Regions from separate parts of the Bradyrhizobium sp. AZCC 1578 genome, predicted to be linked through region 3. Evidence: predicted binding sites of a transcription regulator. Region 3 holds the regulator's gene; each other region holds the start of a gene.
The links. Region 3 encodes PhoB, which activates phosphate uptake and scavenging genes when phosphate is short. Its sites were predicted from a motif close to TGTCATNNANCTGTCAT; they were not measured.

Region 1: a site for PhoB is predicted at 1,095-1,111, ahead of V1290_RS34065 (DUF47 domain-containing protein). Genes of this name have one in related genera too.
Region 2: a site for PhoB is predicted at 2,131-2,147, ahead of V1290_RS07485 (UDP-2,3-diacylglucosamine diphosphatase). Genes of this name have one in related genera too.

The regions. Positions count from the first base shown of each region.
Region 1 is NZ_JAZHRZ010000001.1:7,161,622-7,167,729, forward strand. It holds gene V1290_RS34055 (branched-chain amino acid ABC transporter permease) at 1-29, shown strand, start outside; gene V1290_RS34060 (branched-chain amino acid ABC transporter permease) at 31-999, shown strand; gene V1290_RS34065 (DUF47 domain-containing protein) at 1,153-1,797, shown strand; gene V1290_RS34070 (inorganic phosphate transporter) at 1,813-2,817, shown strand; gene sugE (quaternary ammonium compound efflux SMR transporter SugE) at 2,809-3,132, opposite strand; gene V1290_RS34080 (peptide chain release factor 3) at 3,288-4,907, shown strand; gene V1290_RS34085 (crotonase/enoyl-CoA hydratase family protein) at 5,173-5,898, shown strand; gene V1290_RS34090 (TetR/AcrR family transcriptional regulator) at 5,958-6,108, shown strand, end outside.
Region 2 is NZ_JAZHRZ010000001.1:1,457,199-1,463,306, forward strand. It holds gene V1290_RS07475 (threonine ammonia-lyase) at 1-187, opposite strand, end outside; gene V1290_RS07480 (glycosyltransferase family 4 protein) at 241-1,299, opposite strand; gene V1290_RS07485 (UDP-2,3-diacylglucosamine diphosphatase) at 1,296-2,108, opposite strand; gene thiD (bifunctional hydroxymethylpyrimidine kinase/phosphomethylpyrimidine kinase) at 2,397-3,197, opposite strand; gene V1290_RS07495 (Lrp/AsnC ligand binding domain-containing protein) at 3,330-3,575, shown strand; gene V1290_RS07500 (J domain-containing protein) at 3,835-4,623, shown strand; gene V1290_RS07505 (c-type cytochrome) at 4,657-5,583, opposite strand; gene V1290_RS07510 (CHRD domain-containing protein) at 5,753-6,108, shown strand, end outside.
Region 3 is NZ_JAZHRZ010000001.1:3,418,241-3,424,348, reverse strand. It holds gene pstB (phosphate ABC transporter ATP-binding protein PstB) at 1-473, shown strand, start outside; gene phoU (phosphate signaling complex protein PhoU) at 485-1,201, shown strand; gene phoB (phosphate regulon transcriptional regulator PhoB) at 1,212-1,916, shown strand; gene V1290_RS16310 (GcrA family cell cycle regulator) at 2,491-3,000, opposite strand; gene V1290_RS16305 (aspartate aminotransferase family protein) at 3,497-4,705, shown strand; gene argF (ornithine carbamoyltransferase) at 4,705-5,631, shown strand; gene V1290_RS16295 (Hsp33 family molecular chaperone) at 5,829-6,108, shown strand, end outside.

The sequences.
Region 1 (6,108 bases), 3.7 Mb from region 3:
CAACGGGACTGACTGGACGGGCTGCCTGACATGAGCACATTGACTGACGACACACTGCCGATAACGCCGCAAGCGATGCGCGACGAAATGATCGTGTTCGCCGGGATGGCGGTGCTGCTGGGGCTCGTACCCCTGACGGGCATCTATCCGTTCTTCGTGATGCAGGCGCTGTGCTTCGCGCTGCTTGCTTGCGCTTTCAACCTCCTGATCGGCTATGGCGGCCTGCTGTCGTTCGGCCACGCCATGTTTCTGGGGACCGCGGGCTACTGCTCGGCGCATGCGCTCAAGGTCTGGGGTGTAACGCCGGAAGTCGGAATTCTGGTCGGTGTCGCCGGCGCCGCCGCGCTTTCCGTCGTCACCGGCTTCATCTCGATCCGTCGCCAGGGCATCTACTTTTCGATGATCACGCTGGCGCTCTCGCAGCTCCTGTATTTCATCTATCTGCAGGCACCGTTCACGCATGGCGAGGACGGCATCCAGGGTATTCCGCAGGGCTATCTGTTTGGAATATTCAATCTCGCCAAGCCCACGGTGCTTTACTACGTGGTGCTTGCCGGATTCCTCGGCGGCTTCCTCCTGATCTACCGCACCATCAACTCGCCGTTCGGCGAGGTCTTGAAAGCCATTCGCGAAAACGAGCCGCGCGCGATCTCGCTGGGCTACAAGACTGACCAGTACAAGCTGCTCGCTTTCATCCTCTCCGGAACGATTGCGGGCTTTGCGGGTTCGCTGAAGGTGTTCGTGGCGCAGAACGCCTCCCTCACCGACGTGCACTGGACGATGTCGGGTGAAATCGTGCTGATGACGCTGGTCGGCGGCCTCGGCACGGTGTTCGGTCCGGTCGTTGGGGCCTTCGTTATCATTGCCATGCAGCAATATCTGGCCGGCTTCGGCCAATGGGTGACGGTGATCCAGGGCGTCATCTTCGTGGCCTGCGTGTTGACGTTCCGCCGAGGCATCATCGGCGAGATCGCGCATTATTTCCGCCGATCCCTCTAAAAACGGCGGTTTGGGCGCAGTTTTTCGGCTCCACAAAGTGGTGGATGACCCGGTTCCTGGGGCCGGACGTCGCGCGCTTTTCCCTCGAATGATCTATGACAGTTTTGTGACAGCGCGCTCCGCGGCTGTTTCTGAACGACGGAAAAAATACCCATGCTGCGCTGGTTTCGTGCCTTTTTGCCCAAAGAGGAGCGGTTTTTTGACCTATTTGCCCGCCACGCCCAGACGGTCGTGCAGGGCGCGCTGGCGTTGCAGGACATGATGCGCGGCGGCGACGAGACGCCGGTATTCTGCCAGCGAGTCAATCAGTTCGAACACGACGCCGACGGAATCACCCGCGAGGTCCTGACCGCGGTCCGCCGCACCTTCATTACCCCGTTCGACCGCGGCGACATCAAGAATCTGATCACGTCGATGGACGACGCGATCGACCAGATGCAGCAGACCGCGAAGGCGGTGGTGCTGTTCGAGGTCCGAACGTTCGAGCCTCCGATGCGCGAAATAGCCACGCTGTTGGTCGAGTGCGCCAATCTCGTCAGCCGCGCGATCCCGCTGATGCAGTCGATCGGCAACAACGTCGCGATGCTGACCGCCATCACCGAGGAAATCGGAAAGCTGGAGGGCCGTATCGACGATCTTCACGACATCGGCTTGAAGGAACTGTTTCTCAAGCACCGCAACGGCAATTCGATGGACTTCGTCGTCGGCGCCGAGATCTACAAGCATCTCGAAAAAGTATCCGATCGCTTCGACGACGTCGCCAACGAGATCAACTCGATCGTGATCGAACAGGTATAGGGCAGGGCCAATTCAGTGGACGCCACGCTTGGCCTACCGATTCTGATCTTCCTGATCGCGGTCGCACTGCTGTTCGATTTCCTCAACGGCCTGCACGACGCCGCCAATTCGATCGCGACGATCGTGTCGACTCGCGTGCTGCGCCCGCATTATGCGGTGTTCTGGGCGGCTTTCTTCAATTTCATCGCCTTTCTCGTCTTCGGGCTGCATGTCGCCAACACGATCGGCAAGGGGATCATCGAGCCCGACGTCGTCGATGCGGCTGTGATCTTCGCTGCGCTGGTCGGGGCCATTGTCTGGAACCTGATTACCTGGGGGCTCGGCATTCCATCCTCGAGTTCGCACGCGTTGATCGGCGGATTGGTCGGCGCAGGCGTGGCCAAGGCCGGGATTTCCGCGGCGGTCTGGAGCGGCCTGTCAAAAACGCTGCTGGCGATCGTGTTGTCGCCGCTGGTCGGGTTTCTGCTAGCGCTGGTGCTGGTTGCGATCGTGTCCTGGCTGTCGGTGCGCTCGACGCCGTTTGCGGTGGACCGCGCCTTCCGCATCCTGCAATTCGTCTCGGCATCGCTCTATTCGCTCGGCCATGGCGGCAACGACGCGCAAAAGACCATGGGCATCATCGCGGTGCTTTTGTATTCGCAAGGCCACCTCGGGGCGGATTTTGCCATCCCGTTCTGGGTCGTGATTTCCTGCCAGGCGGCGATGGGGCTCGGCACGTTGATGGGGGGCTGGCGGATCGTCCGCACCATGGGATTGCGGATCACGAAATTGACGCCGATGCAGGGCTTTTGCGCCGAAACCGGTGGAGCTGCGACCCTGTTCATGGCGACCTATCTCGGGGTTCCCGTATCCACGACCCACACCATTACTGGCTCCATCGTCGGCGTCGGCGCGGCGCGGCGGGTCTCGGCGGTGCGCTGGAACGTCGCGAGTTCGATCGTGTATGCCTGGGTGATCACCATTCCGGCGTCGGCGATTATCGCGGCGCTGACCTATTGGGCCGTGCTGTTGCTACGCTGATCCGGTGACGAGTTTAAGCCCGACGATGCCGGCCACGATCAGTCCGATGCAGGCGAGGCGGGCGGCGGTCGCGGGTTCGCCGAACAGCGCGATGCCCAGGATGGCCGTTCCGACCGCGCCGATGCCGGTCCATACCGCGTAGGCGGTTCCGATCGGAAGCGCTTTCAAGGCAAGGCCGAGCAGGACGATGCTCCCTGCCATGCAGGCGAGCGTCAGGACGGATGGAACAAGTCGCGTGAAACCCTCGGTATATTTGAGGCCGATCGCCCAACCCACTTCCATGAGACCGGCGACGAACAACACGATCCAGGCCATGACAACCCTCCGAACCAGGCAGGGTCGTCCCCGCGGATGAGCTGCAAAATTGGAAGGCCGTCCTTCCGCTGCCGATATGGGACTGGCCAGGAGCCCTCGCAACCACCAAATGAGGCTTGATCAGCGCGGTTTTCCCTGCCAAACGCTCGAGCCTCATGTCCGACATTGCCGTTACAGCCGAATCGCCGTCCCGCTCGCCGCTATCAGCTGAAGTCGCGCGGCGGCGCACATTTGCGATCATCTCCCATCCGGACGCCGGCAAAACCACGCTGACCGAGAAGCTCCTGCTGTTCGGCGGCGCCATCAATCTGGCAGGGCAGGTCAAGGCCAAGGGCGAGCGGCGCAATACCCGTTCCGACTGGATGAAGATCGAGCGCGAGCGCGGCATCTCGGTCGTGACCTCGGTGATGACCTTCGAATTCCAGGACCTCGTCTTCAACCTCTTGGACACGCCCGGCCACGAAGACTTCTCGGAAGACACCTACCGGACGCTGACCGCGGTCGATTCCGCCGTCATGGTGATCGACGCCGCCAAGGGCATCGAGGCGCGGACGCGAAAGCTGTTCGAGGTGTGTCGGCTGCGCGACATTCCGATCATCACCTTCATCAACAAGATGGACCGCGAGAGCCGCGACACGTTCGAACTGCTGGACGAGATCGAAAAGACGCTGGCGCTCGACACCACCCCGATGACCTGGCCGGTCGGTCGCGGCCGCGACTTCCTCGGCACCTACGACGTCGTCAACGGCGGCGTGCGCCTGCTCGAAGGCGGCGGCGCCAAGACCGGCGCGACCGAGCAGATCGATATCGCCGATCTTGCCGGCCGCAACCCCAATCTCGACGTCGCCGAGATCAAGGACGAACTCGCGCTGGTGTCGGAAGCCTGCAAGCCGTTCGAGCTGGACGCGTTTCGCGAGGGCCATCTGACGCCGGTCTATTTCGGCAGCGCGCTGCGCAATTTCGGCGTCGGCGACTTGCTGGAAGGTCTTGGCAAGTTTGCGCCGGCGCCGCGGGCGCAGGACAGCAATTTGCGCAAGGTCGAAGCAGCCGAGCCGCGCATGAGCGCCTTCGTGTTCAAGATCCAGGCCAATATGGATCCGAACCACCGCGACCGCATCGCGTTCGCACGGCTGTGCTCCGGCAAGCTCAGCCGCGGCATGAAAGCGAAGCTGGTGCGGACCGGCAAAAACATGTCGCTGTCGTCGCCGCAGTTCTTCTTCGCGCAGGATCGCTCGGTGGCCGATGAGGCGTTTGCCGGCGACGTCGTCGGCATTCCGAACCACGGTACCTTGCGGATCGGCGATACGCTGACGGAAGGCGAGGACATCACCTTCGTCGGCGTTCCGAGTTTTGCGCCGGAAATCGTCCGCCGCGTGCGGTTGACGGATGCAATGAAGGCCAAGAAGCTGAAAGAGGCGCTGCAGCAGATGTCGGAAGAGGGCGTGGTGCAGGTGTTCCGGCCCCGCGACGGCGCACCGGCGCTGGTCGGCGTCGTCGGTCCGCTGCAGCTCGACGTGCTGAAGGCACGGCTCGACGCGGAATATTCGCTGCCGGTGGAATTCGAAGTCTCGGAATTCCAGCTCGCGCGCTGGGTCTCGTCCGACGACCGCAAGAAGTTAGAGGCCTTCATCGCGGCCAACGGCTCGGGCATCGCCGACGACGTCGACGGCGATCCCGTGTTCATGGCCAAGAACGAGTTTTACCTGGGCTATACCAGGGAGCGCGCCGAAGGGATCACCTTCTCCAACGTCAAGGACGTGAAGAAGAAGGCGTAAGGCCGGGGCACGCCGCCATCCCAACCGCCGCTGTCGTCCTCCGCGAAAGCGGGGGACCCAGTACGCCGCGGCTTATCCGTAAATAACTGACGTCTCTGGAATACTGGATCGTCCGGTCGAGGCCGGACGATGACAGTTGGGCTGGTTGCTTGCTCACTCATGCATCCAGTGGATGCCTGCATGCAGCCTTGATAAGCCTCTTGCGCCGCTGCCTCGCCTCCGGAAGTATCCATTGGATGCTTTTTTAGAAAAGGGAGACCGCCCCATGACTGATCTCGCAACCTATTCCCGTTCCGGCCCGTTCGGCACCATCGTGATCGACGATGGCAAGGCCAATGTGATGTCGCTTGCCATGCTCAACGCCCTGCATGTGGCCTTCGATCAGGCGGAAAAGGACAAGACGGTGGTGATCCTGAAGGCCCGCGGCAAGCATTTTTCAGGAGGATTCGACCTCAACGTCTTCGCCAAAGGCAGCGCCCAGGACCAATATCTGATGGTGAAAGCGGGCGCGGAACTGGCCTTGCGCATCCTCTCGTTCCCGACGCCGGTGGTGGCGGCATGCCAGGGTAATGCCTATCCGATGGGGGCTTTCCTGATCATGTCCAGCGACCACCGGATTGCCGCCGAGGGCGACTACCGGATCGGCATGAACGAGGTCGCGATCGGGCTCACCGTGCCGCGTTTTGCAATCGAAATCGCACGGCAGCGGCTGACGCCGGCCTATTTCAGCAGGGCAGTGATGACCGGGGAGATGTTCGGCCCCATGGAGGCCGTCACCGCCGGCTTCTTTGACCGCGTCGTCCCGGCCGATGCGCTGGAGCGCAGCGCCGAGGAGACCGCACAGGCGCTCGCCACGCTCAACATGGCCGCCCATGCCGCCACCAAGGCGCGGGCGCGCGGGGCGGTGATCAAGATGATCCGCGCCATGATCGACGAGGACATTACGCCGCAGTACGGCGAGGACCGCGTTGCCAAACAGGCATCGGCCTGACGGAAAGCTTCGGCCGCCTGGCAGTGGCGTCGCGTCTCATGCCTTTGTATGAAGGGAGCATGACCGCAAAGCCGCGCCGGGCGACCTATCGCCATGGCAATCTGAAATCCGAAGCGCTGAAGGCCGCCACCCGTTTGGTGGCCGCGGCCGGCCATGAGCAATTGAGCCTGCGCGAGGTCGCGGAGGCCGTCGGCGTCGCGCATCGCTCGC
Region 2 (6,108 bases), 2.0 Mb from region 3:
CGCCGCGGAACTTGAACGATCCGGTCCGCTGCAGCATTTCGGGCTTCAGAAAGACCTTGGTCCCGACGCGCTCGTTGAGAACGGGGAACGACAACAGCGGCGTCCGCACCGCGAACGGGCCAACCACTCGCGCCGCCGCATCGATATCTGCAGCACCGACCGGTGCCGTTGAGGCTTTTTCCGTCATGCGCACTTTGTATCGCGCAAGCGGACCGGCGGGCAATACAGATTCAGGTGATATCAGGCGGCGAAATGCGGGTCCTCCGCCACGAATTCGGCCAGCTCGCCTTCCGGCCGCAGGGGACCAAGATTGAGGGCATGATGGACGAAAGCCCGTGCCGAGGCTTGCCAGCTATGGGCGGCAGCAAATTCCACGCATTCTTTCCGCGAAATCTGCAGCGCCTCCAGGCAGGCCGCGCGCAAATCCTCGTTCAGCACGCCAACCGGCGCCGAGCCGATCACGTCGCGGGGACCGTTGACTGGAAAAGCCGCAACCGGCAGACCGCTGGCCAGCGCCTCCAGCAGCACCAAGCCAAACGTGTCGGTCTTGCTGGGAAAGACGAAAACATTGGCCGCCGCATAGATTTCGGCCAGTTCCTCGCCATGCCGCGCGCCGAGGAACACGGCGTTAGGATATTTGCGCTCCAGCGCCATCCGGGCCGGCCCATCGCCGACGATGAGCTTGGTGCCGGGCAGATCGAGATCGAGGAAGGCTTCGAGATTCTTCTCTACCGCGACACGGCCGACGCTGAGATATACAGGCATCGGCAGGCAGAGATCGGCGCTGCGCGGATGGAACAGCGAGGTATCGACGCCGCGTGACCACAGTACCACGTTACGAAAGCCACGCAGGCGCAGCTCAGCCGCCAGCGCCGGCGTCGCCGCCATTACCGCCCGGCTCGGCCGGTGGAAGGCACGTAGCGCCCACCAAACCCAGGATTCCGGAATCGGCGAGCGCGCCGACACATATTCCGGAAACCGGGTGTGAAAGCTCGTGGTGAACGGCAAGCCGCGCTTGCGGCAATAGCGCCGCACCAACAGCCCGATTGGCCCCTCGGTCGCGATATGTATGCTGTCGGGCCTTGCCGCTTCGATCAGTTGCGCGATCTTGCCGGGAAGCGGCAGAGCCAGCCGCAGGTCGGGATAGCTCGGCATCGCAAAGGTGCGAAATGATTGCGGCGTCAGAAAGCTCACCTCGACGCCAAGCCCCGTGGCCGCCTCCGTCATCGCGGTCAGCGTGCGTACTACCCCGTTGACCTGGGGATGCCACGCATCGGTCGCGACCAGGATATGCGTCATGCGGCGCGCGCCGCGACGCGGGGAACTGGCGCCGCCCTTCGCTGCGGATCGGTCCAGGTGATGATCTCGAACCGGCCGTCCTCGTGCTCGGCGAGCGCGGTGCAGCTTTCCACCCAGTCGCCGCAATTCATGTAGCGGATGCCGTGCTCGTCGCGGATGGTGGCATAGTGAATGTGGCCGCAGATCACGCCGTCGGCGCCGTGACGTCGCGCCTCGCCGGCCAGCGTCTGTTCAAACGCGCCGATGTAGTTCACGGCGTTCTTGACCTTCAGCTTCGCCCATTGCGACAGCGACCAATACGGCACGCCGAACATGCGGCGGAAGAAGTTGACGAGGCGATTCATCTGAATGGCGAAGTCGTAGGCCTTGTCGCCGAGATGGGCGAGCCAGCGCGCGTTCTGCACCACGAGATCGAAGATATCGCCGTGGATGACGAGATAGCGTTGGCCATCGACGCCGGTATGAATGGTGTTTTCCACCACGTCGATGCCGCCGAAATGCGTGCCGTAATAGTTGCGCAGGAACTCGTCGTGATTGCCCGGCACGTAGATGACCTTGGCGCCCTTGCGCGCCTTGCGCAGCATCTTCTGCACGAAGTCGTTGTGCGATTGCGGCCAGTACCAGCTCGACTTCAGCGCCCAGCCATCGACGATATCGCCGACGAGATAGATGGTGTCGGCGTCGTGGCTTTTGAGGAAGTCCAGCAAACGGTCGGCTTGCGAGCCGCGGGCGCCGAGATGGACGTCGGAGATGAACAAGGTACGAAAGCGCCGTTCGGGGCTCTCTTCACTCAAGGAGTCACTACCCATACCTGTCCCCTGACAGATTTCTGTGACAGGGCGATGACTGTTCACGCCGCGATATTCCCGCGAGAATCAATGCCGTGCCCCACAACTTGCGGATAGCAGCGCGATGCGACAGACAAGCGACATTGGAGAGGCAACTTCTCGACGTTGTCTCTGCCTCGTGCGCAATCGCGCATTAACCCATCATCAACAGGGTCAATTATCGTGGAAGATTAACCATCCCCGTAATTCAACGGATGCGCCGCGGCGCAAAAAGTCCCTGCGCGATTGCGCACCAGACAAGGACGGCAGCTAATAAAACTTATGAAAATGGTGGATCGGGCCGTGACCGCGGCCGACGCTGAAGCGATCTGCCGCCGCAATCGCAGCGCTGACCCACGCCTTGGCGTTACGCACGGCGGTTTCCATGCCCGCGCCCTTCGCGAGTTCCGCTGCAATCGCCGAGGACAATGAGCAGCCGGTGCCATGGGTATTTTTCGTCGCAATGCGCGGCGCGGCCAGCGCGATGGTGCCGCTCGTGCCGATCAGATAGTCGATGCACTCGGCGCCCTCCCCGTGGCCGCCCTTGATCAGCACCGCCTTGCAGCCCATGGCCAGCAATCGCCTGCCTTGGCTTGCGACGGCGGCCTCACCCGCAGCCACCGGTTCGTCGAGCAGCGCGGCGGCCTCAGGCAAATTGGGCGTAATGACCGAAGCTAACGGAATGAGTTTTGTCCGCAGCGCCTCGACCGCTTCGGCAGCCAGCAGCCGGTCGCCGGAGGTTGCGACCATCACGGGATCGAGCACAACATGCTTCGGCGACCAGCGCTTGAGGCCGGCGACGATGGCGTCGATAATCGATGGCTGCGCCACCATGCCGATCTTGACCGCTCCGACGTCGAGATCGGAAAACACCGCATCGATCTGCGCGGTCACGAACTCCGCCGGCATCTGATGGATGCCGCTGACGCCTTCGGTATTCTGTGCCGTCAGCGCCGTGATCACGGAGGCGCCGTAGACGCTGAGCGAGGCAAACGTCTTCAGGTCGGCCTGGATACCGGCGCCGCCAGAGGAATCGGAGCCGGCGATGGTCAGCGCGATCGGCGCCGTCATCGCAAGCCTCGTGCAAGTCGTCGGTTGAAGGCCATGTAATGTCCTACCGCGCCATGGCATGGGCAGCAAGCTGGCTTGCCATTATCGGCGGTTTTTGGCCTATTGGGACCAACTAATTCGGAGACGACAGCGATGGTTCCCTTCTTTGTCCAGTTCAAATGCAAACTCGGCCAATCCTATGCCGTCGCCAATGCGCTCGCGGAGGCCGAGATCGCTTCGGAGATCTATTCCACTGCCGGTGACTACGATCTGCTGGTCAAGTTCTACGTCGATAAGGACACCGACATCGGCCATTTCGTCAACGAGAAGGTGCAGGTGATTCCAGGGATCCAGGACACCCACACCATCATCACCTTCAAGGCGTTCGGCTCGGGTTAGGCATCGGCCTGCCTCCCCAAGGCCGCGTCCCTGGCGCGGCCGATAGGTCCGCCTGTGATGGAGGAGCTGCCAGCCCTGCCCGCCTGCCACGCCAATTGAGCGCCCCACCGCAATGGATGGTTAACGACGTTAACCATGGCATGCTTTTGCCATAAGGGGATCATGCTACCGCCTTGATATTTTTGATTATCTAGGGCGTCGTCAATCGGAAGTTCCGCGGCGGGGACGGTCCGAGGGGGAAACGGTCGCGAGTACCACCATGGGGACGCTGTACGATTTGCTCGGAGCGCTTCCGAGTGATGACGCCGAGGAATTGCGGAAGGCATTCCGCAAGGCCGCGAAGGCGACTCATCCCGATATCAATCCCGACGATCCCGATGCTGCGCTGAGGTTCAGGGAACTCATGCGCGCCTATGACATCCTGACCGACACCGAGCAGCGCGCGACCTACGATCAGTTGCTCGCCATTGCGCTGCAGCCGCCGGCCACCAAGGCAATCCAGACATACGAGACCGTACGAAAGGTCGCCTCCAACACGATGGCGGCAACGGTCATTTCCGCGGTGCTGGTCGGCGGCTACACGGTGTTCGGATTGTTTTCAAAACCGCCGGGCGCCGCAGAAATCGCAGATGGCGTGCAGCAGGTTGCCGCGCTGCAGCCCGACGCTACCGCGCAGGACGGATCCCGTGCCCAGCGCGAAGAAGAACTTTCAACCGGCAGCGTGGCCCCCATCGCTGCCACGGCACCCGCCGCAAAGGAAGCCCGCGCCGCGCCGCTCGGCCGCTTCGAGCCGGTCCCGGCCTTCGCCACGTACAATCTCGGGGTCCAATATTATCCGCGCTTCGCAGCCGCCTATTTCGATCGCGGCGGCGTGCTGTATCGGGTGGGCGATTTCGATCGCACACTCGGTGACGTCGCTTTGACCAAGCGCTCCACGGATTTGAAGCGGACCAAAGCCGCCACGCCGCCCGTGCCGCGTAAGCCGCTGTCGATCGTGCCGACCTTGCCGGAGCGGCGCCAACCGATCACCGCAGCCGTGACGCCCTGACGACGCGCGAACTCGCGTCTCACGTAAGAGCTCTCAGCCTTCTTTCGCTTTCTTCGGCCGCGGCGGTCCCTCAACCGGCGCCAGCGACTTGACATACTCCGCGATGGCATCGCGATCTTCCGGCGGCAATTGCGAGGTGTTCTTGATCACGCGGACCATCGATCCGCCTGCGCTGTCGCCATCGGGCGTTTGCCCGGTTTCGAGGAAGTAGGCGATATCCTTCGCGCTCCACTCCTCCAATCGTTTCTGGGTGATGTTGGGTACCCAGCCCTCTCCTTCCGGATTAGGTCCGCCGGCGAAGCGTTGCGCCTGGACGATACCGCCGAGGAAGTTGCGCGGGCTGTGGCACTCGGCGCAATGACCCATACCGTTGACGAGGTAAGCCCCGCGATTCCACGACGCCGAATGTGAGGCGTCGGCTATGTGAGGCTTTCTGTCCATGAACAACCATTTCCAGACGCCGATGTTGCGGCGGATGTTGAATGGAAACGGAACGTCGTGATCGCGCGTCTTGCCGGCCACCGGCGCAAGCGTCTTCAGATAGGCAAAGAGATCGCGAACGTCATCGACGGAAGCGTTCTGGTACGACGTATATGGAAAGGCCGGAAAATAATGCACGCCGTCCGGCGACGTCCCCCTGAGCACCGCCGCCACGAAATCAGCCTCGCTCCAGCGGCCAATACCATAGGTGGGATCTGACGAGATGTTGGGAACGTAAAACGTCCCGAACGGAGACGGCATTGCGAGCCCGCCGCCCAGTTTCAACCGATCGGGCTGGTTGGGAACGGCATGGCAGGAGGAACAGCCTCCGGCATTGAACGTTGCAACGCCATTGGCAAGGTTCGGCGTGCGGGGAGGAAGCGAGGCTGGGGCAACCACCGCCGGGATCGTGAGCCACCAGAAAACACCGGCGCCGGCGACGCCAGCCAAAATCAAGCCAAGGAGAATTCGTCGCAGCATTCACTGATCCGTTGTCAGGGAGTCCTAAACTCAACAACCAGTATGGACGCACTTTGCGCCATAGGCTTCTGCGAAATTTCGAGCCTTTGTCTGCATCTCGGGAATAAATTCGCAACGGCGTTGTTTTGAGGCTGACATCGCCGTTTTGACGTCCACAGGGAGAAACACCATGTCGAACAAGACCATGCTTGTCACGCTTGCGTTGGGGGCAGCGATTGCTTTTGCCGGATCCGCGTCTGCCGACAAGATGAAGGCGACACTCGACGGCAAGTCCCAGGTGCCGCCCAACACCAGCACCGCCAAGGGCACCGCCGACATCGACTACGATCCCGCCAGCAAGAAGCTGAGCTGGAAGTTGAGCTATTCCGGCCTGTCCGGCCCAGCGACCGCCGCACATTTCCACGGTCCCGCCGAAGCCGGCAAGAATGCCGGTGTTGCGGTCGCCATTCCCAATGCGACGTCGAGCCCGGTCGAAGGCAGCGCGACGCTGACCGATGCGCAGGCCGCAGACCTAGTGGCCGGCAA
Region 3 (6,108 bases):
CGCCGTTCCCGATGACGATCTACGAGAACATCGCCTTCGGTATCCGTCTCTACGAGAAGATCTCCAAGTCGGAGATGGACGGCCGGGTCGAGAAGGCGCTGCGCGGCGGCGCCCTGTGGAACGAGGTCAAGGACAAGCTCAATGCAAGCGGCCTCTCGCTGTCCGGCGGCCAGCAGCAGCGGCTCTGCATCGCGCGCACCGTTGCGGTCAGGCCCGAGGTGATCCTGTTCGACGAGCCCTGCTCGGCGCTCGATCCGATCTCGACCGCCAAGATCGAGGAACTGATCCAGGAACTGGCAGAGGACTACACCATCGCCATCGTCACCCATAATATGCAGCAGGCGGCGCGCGTCTCGGACAAGACCGCCTTCATGTATCTCGGCGAGCTGGTCGAATTCGACGACACCAACAAGATTTTCACCTCGCCGCGCGATCGACGTACCCAGGACTACATCACGGGGCGGTTTGGTTAAGGAGATAACAGATGGCTTCTGAGCACACCGCCAAGGCGTTTGACAGCGACCTCCAGGAATTGACGCGTCTGGTCGCCGAGATGGGCGGCCTTGCTGAGCGCATGATCACCGAATCCGTCGACGCGCTGGTCCGCCGCGACGTCGCGCTCGGCAAGCACGTCGTCGCCACCGACGTCGAGATCGACCGCCTGCAGCATCTGATCGAGGAGCGCGCGGTGCTGACCATCGCCCGCCGCCAGCCGATGGCGATCGATCTGCGCGAGATCGTCGGCGCGATGCGGGTTGCCACCGATCTGGAGCGGATCGGCGACCTCGCCAAGAACATGGGCAAGCGCGTCGCGGCGCTGGAGAACGATTTCCAGCCGCTGAAACTGATGCGCGGCCTCGAGCACATGACCGATCTGGTACAATCGCAGGTCAAGTCGGTGCTGGACGCCTATGCCGCGCACGATCTGCCGGCGGCGATGGCGGTGTGGAAGGGCGACGAAGAAGTCGACGCCATCTGCACCTCGCTGTTCCGCGAACTCCTCACCTACATGATGGAGGATCCGCGCAACATCTCGTTCTGCATCCACCTGATGTTCTGCGCCAAGAATATCGAGCGGATCGGCGACCACGCAACCAACATCGCCGAAACCGTGTTCTACATGATCGAGGGTCAGCAGATGCTCGACAAGCGCCCGAAGGGCGACATGACGACGTTTGCCACGACCGTCTCCAACACTTGAGGAAAGCAGAATGAGCGCGCGCATTATGGTGGTCGAGGACGAGGAAGCGTTGACCACGCTGTTGCGCTACAACCTCGACGCTGAAGGCTATGAGGTCGAGACCGTCGGCCGCGGCGACGATGCGGATACGCGGCTGAAGGAGCGCGTGCCCGATCTCGTCGTGCTCGACTGGATGCTGCCGGGCCTCTCCGGCATCGAGCTGTGCCGCCGTTTGAGAGCGCGCCCCGAAACCAAGCAATTGCCGATCATCATGCTGACCGCGCGCGGGGAGGAGAGCGAGCGGGTGCGGGGGCTTGCGACCGGCGCCGACGATTACATCGTCAAGCCGTTCTCGGTGCCGGAACTGCTGGCGCGCGTAAAGGGCCTGCTGCGGCGGGCGAGCCCCGAGCGGCTCGCCACCGTGCTGACCTATGGCGATATCGAACTCGATCGCGAAAAGCGCCGCGTCGCGCGCTCAGGCCGCCAGATCGATCTCGGCCCGACCGAGTATCGCCTGCTCGAATTTTTCCTCGAGCACCCCGGCCGCGTCTTCAGCCGCGAGCAGTTGCTCGATAGCGTCTGGGGCCGCGACATCTATATCGACGAGCGCACCGTCGACGTCCATATCGGCCGCTTGCGCAAACTGCTCAACCCCGGCCGCGAGCAGGATCCGATCCGCACCGTCCGCGGCGCAGGTTACGCGCTGGATGACCGGTTTGCGAAGGTGGAGCCGTAACGCTCCGTTGCCGTCCTCGCGAACTTCTCGGTCGTCCCCGCGAACGCGGGGACCCATAACCACCAATCTCGATTGTTGAAACGTGCTGGAGCTCCAGCTCAGCGTAACCACAGACACCTGTGGTTATGGGTCCCTGCGTTCGCACTAGGGCATGCACACTTGTTGCGCCGCAAATACTCATGAAAAGCCAAGGGTTTTTGCACTTCTCAAGTGTTGCGACGTAGTTTTGCTGCGCGCGCTCTCCACCCCACCGAAGCGCTGGATTCCGATCTTGCGCGAAAACGCCAGCCTCGATTCCAAAATTTCGATGAGCTCGCATCTTCGATTCTAAAATTGCATATGAAGCCTGAATCGCACTGCAACATGTGTGCATCCACTAGTGCGTTCGCAGGGACGACAAGTTGAGGGGTTCTCGCCTCTATTCCGTCATCCCCGCGAAACGCGAGGACCCATAACCGCCAATCTCGATTGTTGAAATGCGCTGGAGCTCCAGCTCAGCATAACCACCTGCACTTGTGGTTATGGGTCCCTGCATTCGCAGGGACGACATCGTTGAGATAGCGGCGCGCGCCCCTTACCGCGTCTGCTTCGGCTGCTGCCTCCGCCGATCGGCGGCGGGCTGGTAGGCGATGCGCGAGTGGTGGGCGCAATAGGGCAGGCCGGTGAGCGCCTTGCCGCCGCAGAAGAAGAATTCCGGGCTCGAGGGATCGCCGACCGGCCAGTGGCAGGTGGCCTCGTTCAGTTCGAGCAGCGACAGCCGCTGGCTCATCGGCACGACGTTGTCGAAGGCGATCGGATCCGGCTCCATCTCGACTTCGAAGGCGTGTGCCAGCGCGGTGTTGCCGCGCGAGACCGGGCGCGACACCCGCATCATCGGCTGGGCGGGGCGTGCCTTGCGCTGCCGCGGGGCGGCCGAGGAGGGGCTCTTGGCACGGCCGGAAAGGCCCAGCCGGTGCACTTTGCCGATTACGGCGTTTCGCGTCACATTCCCGAGTTCCGCGGCGATCTGGCTCGCCGACAATCCGGCTTCCCAGAGCTTCTTAAGCTGTTCGACGCGATCGTCGGACCAGGTCAAAACCGTCATCGTAATCTTCCCTTCGCATCGCGCCGGCCAATCGGGGGCAGCGCTGGCGAGTCATTCGTCTCAAAAATCCCTGCGGTCAGAATCCCTTAGCCCTCGCCGGACGCGCTAACCGCGCCGAACGTTTACGCCTGCACAAAATGGACTCTTAGGGATCAGAACTGCCGCACGAGATGTCGTACCCGACAGCCCAAACGCTACAATATGGCGTGACTCGGGCGCAAGAGTCCGGGCCCGAACGTCCACATGTTCTGACATCTAGGCATTTCACTGCGTGTTTTCCACCACACCGCAATCTTACGGATTTCAGCATCTTGCACTGCAGGAAAGGCGGCTCCGTGGCGTGTTGACAGCGCCCCACGCCCACATAGAATGCCTCTCACGTGCCGCCCTTAAGAGGCGGCACGTTTCGTTTTCGCAAGACCGGCTGTTGCCGCGTTCGCGCCAATGCACGCCCGCGGCAGGTCTCAAAGGCAGGTCTCAAACCTCAGTGATTGCCATGACCAATAGTGCCACGTCGCATCTGCTCCCGGTCTTCGCCAGGGTCGATCTCGGCTTCGAACGCGGCGAGGGCTGCTGGCTGACCGCCACCAATGGCGAGCGCTATTTGGACTTCACCTCGGGCGTCGCGGTGAATGCGCTCGGTCACTGCCATCCGCACCTGATCGCGGCGCTGCAGGAGCAGTCGACGAAACTCTGGCACATGTCGAACCTGTTCAAGTCGCCGGATGGCGAGAAGCTCGCCGCGCGGCTTTGCGAGCAGAGCTTTGCCGACCTCGTGTTCTTCTGCAATTCCGGCGCCGAGGCGATGGAAGGCGTGATCAAGGTCGTGCGCCGCTATCAATTCTCCAAGGGCCATCCCGAGCGCTATCGTCTCGTCACCTTCGAGGGCGCATTCCACGGCCGCACCCTGGGCACGCTCGCAGCAACCGGCTCCGCCAAATATCTCGAAGGCTTTGGGCCGCCGATGGACGGTTTCGACCAGGTGCCGCATGGCGATCTCGAAGCGGTCAAGAAAGCGATCGGCCCGCAGACCGCGGGGATCCTGATCGAGCCGGTGCAGGGCGAGGGCGGCGTGCGCTCGGCGCCGCAGTCTTTCTTCAAGGCGCTGCGCCAGCTCTGCGACGAGAAGGGCCTGTTGCTCGCGTTCGACGAGGTGCAGACCGGCATGGGCCGCACCGGCGATCTCTTCGCCTATAAGCGCGTCGGCGTGACACCGGATGTGATGTCGCTGGCCAAAGCGTTGGGCGGCGGCTTCCCGATCGGCGCGGTGCTGGCGACGGCGGAAGCCGCAAGCGGCATGACGCCGGGCTCGCACGGCTCGACCTTCGGCGGCAATCCGCTGGCGATCGCAGCCGCCAATGCCGTGCTCGACGTGATGCTGGAGCCGGGCTTCTTCGATCACGTGCAGAAGATGTCGCTGCTGTTGAAACAGAAAATGGCCTCCGTCGTCGATCGCTATCCCGCCGTGCTGTCGGAAGTTCGCGGCGAGGGGCTTCTGGTCGGCGTCAAGGCCGTGGTGCCGTCGGGCGATCTCGTCAATGCGTTGCGCGACGAGAAATTGCTCACCGTCGGCGCCGGCGACAATGTGGTGCGGTTCCTCGCGCCGCTGATCGTCACCGAGGCCGAGATCGAGGAATCCGTGCAAAGGTTGGAGCGCGCCTGTGTCGCGCTGTCCGCTGGCCAGTTGAAGAAGGCGGCGGGCTGATGAGCAAATCCGTCCGTCACTTCCTCGACATCAATGAACTGCCGTTAGATGAATTGCGCAGCATGCTGACCCTGAGCGCCACCATGAAGGCGAAGCTGAAAGCGCATGAGAAGGGCAAGAAGCCGCTCGAAGGCAAGACGCTGGCGATGATCTTCGAACGTCCCTCGACCCGCACCCGGGTGTCGTTCGACGTCGGCATGCGCCAACTCGGCGGCGAATCCATCATGCTGACCGGTGCCGAGATGCAGCTCGGCCGCGGCGAGACCATCGCCGACACCGCGCGCGTGCTGTCGCGCTATGTCGATGCGATCATGATCCGCATCCTCAACCACGACGCGCTCCTGGAATTGGCCGCGCACGCCACGGTGCCCGTGATCAACGGCCTGACGCGGCGCTCGCATCCCTGCCAGGTGATGGCCGACCTGATGACCTTCGAGGAGCATCGCGGGCCGATCGAGGGCAGGACCGTAGCCTGGACCGGCGACGACAACAATGTGCTGGCATCCTGGGCGCATGCAGCCGAGCGTTTCAAGTTCAGGCTCAATGTCGCAACCCCGCCGCAACTTGCGCCGAACAAGGCGATGAAGGACTGGATCAAGGCGACGCAAGCGCCGATCGTGCTCGGCACCGATCCCGAAGCCGCGGTGCGCGGCGCCGATTGCGTCGTTACCGACACCTGGGTCTCGATGGGCGACAAGGACGGCGAACATCGCCACAATGTGCTGAAGCCCTATCAGGTCAATGCGAAGCTGATGTCGCTGGCCAAGCCGGACGCGATCTTCATGCACTGCCTGCCCGCCCATCGCGGCGAGGAAGTCACCGATGAAGTGATCGACGGCGCGCAGTCGGTCGTGTTCGACGAAGCCGAAAATCGCCTGCATGCGCAGAAAGGCATTCTGGCCTGGTGTTTTGACGCGGTGGCATAGGTTTCTCCGTCGTCCCTGCGAAAGCAGGGACCCATACGCCGCGGCCCCAATAATTAAAGGCAGTGGTTGACGCCTTGCCTTACTCACAACGCCCTGTGGTTATGGGTCCCTGCGTTCGCAGGGACGACGCGTGGAGATGGTTTCGCCGGCTCGTCAACCCCTTTTGTTTTGCATTCCGAGCCCCCAGATAAGGCGCCATGGATTCACAATCAGACATCAAAATCATGACCGAGGCGCCAATCCGCGCGCCCTCGTCCGTTCCCGTCGATGATGCGGTGCTGCCGTTCGAGGTCGCCTCGCTCGATCTGCGCGGACGGCTGACCCGACTCGGCCCCGCGCTCGACGACATCCTGACCAAGCACGATTATCCGGCGCCGGTCGGAAAATTGCTTGGCGAAGCGATCGTGCTGGCGACGCTGCTCGGTTCGGCGCTCAAATTCGACGGCCGGTTCATTTTGCAGACGCAGACCGATGGCC